2 regions of the Arthrobacter sp. Dra40 genome follow, and region 2 is predicted to be linked to the other one. Evidence: riboswitches for the same ligand, from Rfam matches in the RefSeq annotation. Region 2 holds a riboswitch; the other holds the start of a gene.
What was found. Region 2 has a riboswitch for thiamine pyrophosphate ahead of AC5RWT_RS10970 (YkoF family thiamine/hydroxymethylpyrimidine-binding protein). Riboswitches for the same ligand answer to the same signal wherever they lie in the genome.

Region 1 (2,195 bases), on a different contig from region 2:
CCGATGGGCGGCCGCGTGAACACTGACCTGATCCTCGACATCGTCACCGCCGCCTGCTTGATCACGGGCTCGGTGATGTCCTTGGCCGCGGGCATCGGCCTGCTGCGGTTCCCGGATGTGCTCTCCCGGATGCACGCCGCCACGAAGCCGCAGGTGTTCGGTTTGCTGCTGCTACTGACCGGCTTGGGGCTGCAGCTCGGCAACTGGGCGGCCGTGCCCCTGCTGCTCATCGCTTGGCTGTTCCAGCTGCTCACCGTGCCGGTCTCGGCACACATGGTGGGCCGCGCCGGATACCGCACCAAACACTTGCGCAGGGAAATCCTCAGCGTGGACGACCTCGACGCGGTGGTGGAAGCGGCAGCCGAAGAAGAGCCCGACGCGGAGATCGACGCCGGTGGCGTCGGAGCCGCAGAGATCGACCCGGTAGAGGGCGACGCCGCAGAGATCGACGCCGCTGCGACCGCGGCCGGTCCAGTCCGGAATGAGCAGGACTCTACCGGCACGCACAAGGACTAGAGAGCAGCGGGGACGGGGCCGCAGCCCCGTCCCCGCCAGCGCGTCCGCCGAACGTGCCGCTTTAGACGATTTCCGGCGTCTTCTCGTAGTGCAGGACTGCCTTTGCGGTGGCCCGCTTGAGCAGGACCTGGATCACCCGTCCCACCGTGCCGGAGACCGCAGCGAAAACGAGAGCAGAAGCCACGCTGTTCTCCAGGTCATCGTCGGCCTGGGGTGCGTCGCGGCCGGTGACCTTCTTCCACGCGTAGCCCAGCAGGTGGGTGGCTGCCAATCCCGCACCAATACTTACCAGGGTGCCTAAGAGCCTCAATATAACGGTCATGCCTGCTCCTTCCCGGGGCGCTGCGTCCCCGTGTCATCAGCTCTGCCGCTCCCAGCCTACTGCCCGGCACCGGCCCGGCCCGCTGCCGTCGTGCATTTTCCGCGGGATGGTGGCTGAATGGGCCCGCCGGGCCGGGCGAGTGTACACTGGTGCGTGCTGCTAGACAGCACCGATAACGACAGGGGAGCGTCCGACCGACCGGCACACGCCGGACACCGGGAGGGACGCTGAGAGTGCGGAGAGACCGCAGACCCTCGAACCTGCTCCGGTTAGTACCGGCGAAGGGAGTCGAGTTCTCGGGGCGCGCCACACGGCCGCCCTCCCCTCCTGCACCCAGGAGGATTGAAGTGAGTACCGTTTCGAATGCACCGACCACGCCCACTCCCGCGCGCAAGCAGCGCTACGGCTGGCGGGTGGTGGACATCGTCGTCGCCTCGGTGGTGGCCGTGGCCGTCGGCGTCATTTTCTGGGCCTGGTCGGCGGCGTGGCCGCTGATCGAGGGCCTCACCGTTGCCTTCCCACCCTCTGCCGGCCTCTACACCGGCGGATGGCTGATGGCCGGCGTGCTGGGCGGGCTGATCATCCGCAAGCCCGGCGCCGCAATCTACTGCGAGATGCTGGCAGCCATCGTCTCCGGCCTGCTGGGCACCAGCTTCGGCATGAGCGTGCTGGTGTCCGGCCTGATCCAAGGCCTGGGCGCAGAATTGGTCTTCCTGCTCTTCCTGTACCGGAAGTTCAACCTGCTCGTGGCGATGCTGGCCGGCCTCGGTGCCGGCCTGGCGCTGTCGATCAGCGAGAACATCCTGTACAACATGCTCTGGGCCCCCGAATGGCAGCTGGCCTATGTGGGCTTCGCCGCCGTGTCCGGTGTGGTGATTGCCGGGGTGCTGCCCTGGCTGGCGGTCAAGGGCCTGGCGAGGACGGGCGTGCTGTCCTCCTTCGCGGCGGGCCGCACGGCAGACGTCTGAGCCGTTCCATGGGACTGCAGAGTACGACGGCGGTGCCCGGCCCGGTGCCGGTTCTCGCCGAGGTGTGGGGCTGGCGGCATGCCGGCCGTAAATCACCGGCGGTCAGCGGGGCCAGCTTCAGCATTGCTCCGGGTGAGCGGGTCTTGTTGCTGGGTGCTTCCGGCGCCGGGAAGTCCACGCTGCTGCACGCCATGGCGGGCGTGCTGGGCGACGACGGGGAAGGCGAGGAAGCTGGGCGGCTGACCGTGGCCGGGCTGCGCCCCTCGGAGGCCCGAGGCCGGGCCGGGCTGGTGCTGCAGGATCCGGAAAGCCAGCTGGTGCTGGCCCGGGTGGGGGACGAGGTGGCCTTCGGGGCGGAGAACCTGTCCGTGCCGCGCGCAGAGATCTGG
Region 2 (2,195 bases):
CCTTCGCCAGCAGCCCGCCCAGCACCACCCCGGAAATGAGGTGGATGACCAAACGGGTGAAGAACAGGTCCTGGCCATACCAGCCGGACCGGAAGGCCGAATAGAAGAAGACCAGACCGGCACCGAGCAGGCCAGACAGGGCGTAGGTGAGCCAGCTGTAGGAACGGTAGCGGGTGGCCGCGAACGGGATTTCACTGCCGATGCCCTGGATCGCGGCCGCGATGAAGAGCAGCGGGCCCACCGCCGAGCCCAGGAACACGACCTCGATCACCGAGGCCAGAACCTCGGCGATGACGCCGGCAAAGGGACGCTGGACGATGGCAATGGCGATCGGCGCGACCAGCAGCCAGCTGCCGGCAAGAAAGTGCTGCGAGAGGTCTCCGGCGGGCCCCATCAGGAGCGACAGGGCAGTCCAGGCCTGGACGAAGACCCAGTAGAGGAAGCCGAAGACGACGCCGAGGACGACGAGCAGGACCAGGTCCTTCAGGCTCCAGGAAGACCGTGTGCGGGCAGGACCAGATGATGTTGACATGGGGGTTCCTTCCGGGCCAGCGTCAGGACGCACTGGGGCTGTTGATGGACAGGGTGGCGTGCGTGACAACGTGCTGGACGGATCGTCCAATCAGAATCCAGCCAGCGGCGATGGTCTGCAGGACCTGGGCGACGTCTCCGTCCAACCGGGTGACGTAATGGTCTTCGGTGACGGTCACGCCGGTGGACTTGGCGTAGTCGATGGCGGTGTAGATGTCGCGCATGTGGTCCGCTGTGCCAGTGCCAGTGCCAGTGCCAGTGCCGGTTCCGCCGTCGGCGAGCGGGTAGATCGCCCAGTCTGCCGCCGCCTGGATGCCGGTCGGTTCCAGTTGCGGGATCTCCGAATGCAGAACTGCGCCACCCTCGGGAATCTCGCAGCTGACACCGCCCGGGCAGCCACGGGACAGATGGACGGCGGCCGAAACGTGCGCTCCGCTGCGCCCGGCCCCGGCAATCACTTGGCTCAGATAGCGCATGACGTCCTGCTCGGCCCCGGAGACATAGGTGCTGACTGTCCCGGTCTGCACATCGAGACCCGTGGCGTCTGCGCGCCGCAGCGACCCCAGAATGACGTCGACGTAGTCATCGGCCATGACAGCCAGGGTCAGTCTGGCCCCCACGCCGAATTCACGCGGCGTCGCCGTGAAGGATGTTCCGGCGTTGACGGGGGAAGGATGGTTTGCCGCCGTGGCGGCAGCGTCAGGTGTTCGCATTGTCGCGCCCTTCTGTTGATTGAACAGGGCACGGGTGTGAGGGTTGCTCCCTGCGCTGGCATGATCCAGATCAGGTTCAACGGTCGAAACTTGAGAAGTTTCCTCTCAGCCCGGTTCACCGGACTCCCGTGTACAAGCCAGCAGCCTACAGGCAGGCTCACCGGGTGGCGAAAGCCCGGGAGTATGACGACGTCATACTCCCGGGCCGACCTGCTAGATCCGCTGCGGTGGCTGAACCTAGGGGCGCATGCTTCCCGTCTCCACGAAGCGCTGGTGCCAGGACAACGCCTCGCCGAGCAGGTGCGGGGTGTGCTTGGCAAAGCTGTCCCGGCAGGCGCGGTCGAAATAGTCCTGCAGCAGCGGCCGGTAGTCCGGATGCGCGCAGGTTTCGATGATCTTGCGGGCGCGCTGCTTCGGGGCCAGCCCGCGCAGGTCGGCCAGGCCGTATTCGGTCACTACGATCATGGTGTCGTGCTCGGTGTGGTCCACATGGCTGGCCATCGGCACGATGCTGGAGATCTTCCCGCCCTTGGCCGTGCTCGGCGACATGAACACGGACAGGTAGCCGTTCCGGGCGAAGTCGCCGGAGCCGCCGATGCCGTTCATCACCTTGGTGCCGGCAATGTGGGTGGAGTTGACGTTGCCGTAGATGTCCGCCTCGATCATGCCGTTGAGCGCAACGCAGCCCAGCCGCCGGATCAGCTCCGGGTGGTTGGAGATCTCCTGGGTGCGCAGGATGATGCGCTCGCGGTAATAGTCGACGTTGCCGTTGAACTCTTCGACCCCGGCCTGGCTCAGGGAGAAAGACGTGGCCGAGGCCATCCGCAGCACGCCGTCCTTGATCAGCTTCAGCATGCCGTCCTGGATGACCTCCGTGTAGGCGGTCAGGCCGCGGTACCCGCCGGCGGCCAGGCCTTCCAGTACCGCATTGGGGATATTGCCGACGCCGGA

Region 1: linked by a shared signal. The riboswitch ahead of AC5RWT_RS10630 (ECF transporter S component) and the one ahead of AC5RWT_RS10970 (YkoF family thiamine/hydroxymethylpyrimidine-binding protein) in region 2 are both predicted to bind thiamine pyrophosphate.

What each region holds. Positions count from the first base shown of each region.
Region 1 is NZ_JBNHHB010000017.1:50,668-52,862, forward strand. It holds gene AC5RWT_RS10615 (MrpF/PhaF family protein) at 1-26, shown strand, start outside; gene mnhG (monovalent cation/H(+) antiporter subunit G) at 16-516, shown strand; gene AC5RWT_RS10625 (DUF4235 domain-containing protein) at 578-838, opposite strand; TPP riboswitch at 1,009-1,142, shown strand; gene AC5RWT_RS10630 (ECF transporter S component) at 1,186-1,806, shown strand; gene AC5RWT_RS10635 (ABC transporter ATP-binding protein) at 1,815-2,195, shown strand, end outside.
Region 2 is NZ_JBNHHB010000018.1:33,629-35,823, reverse strand. It holds gene AC5RWT_RS10975 (ECF transporter S component) at 1-532, opposite strand, end outside; gene AC5RWT_RS10970 (YkoF family thiamine/hydroxymethylpyrimidine-binding protein) at 555-1,244, opposite strand; TPP riboswitch at 1,275-1,384, opposite strand; gene scpC (succinyl-CoA:acetate CoA-transferase ScpC) at 1,482-2,195, opposite strand, start outside.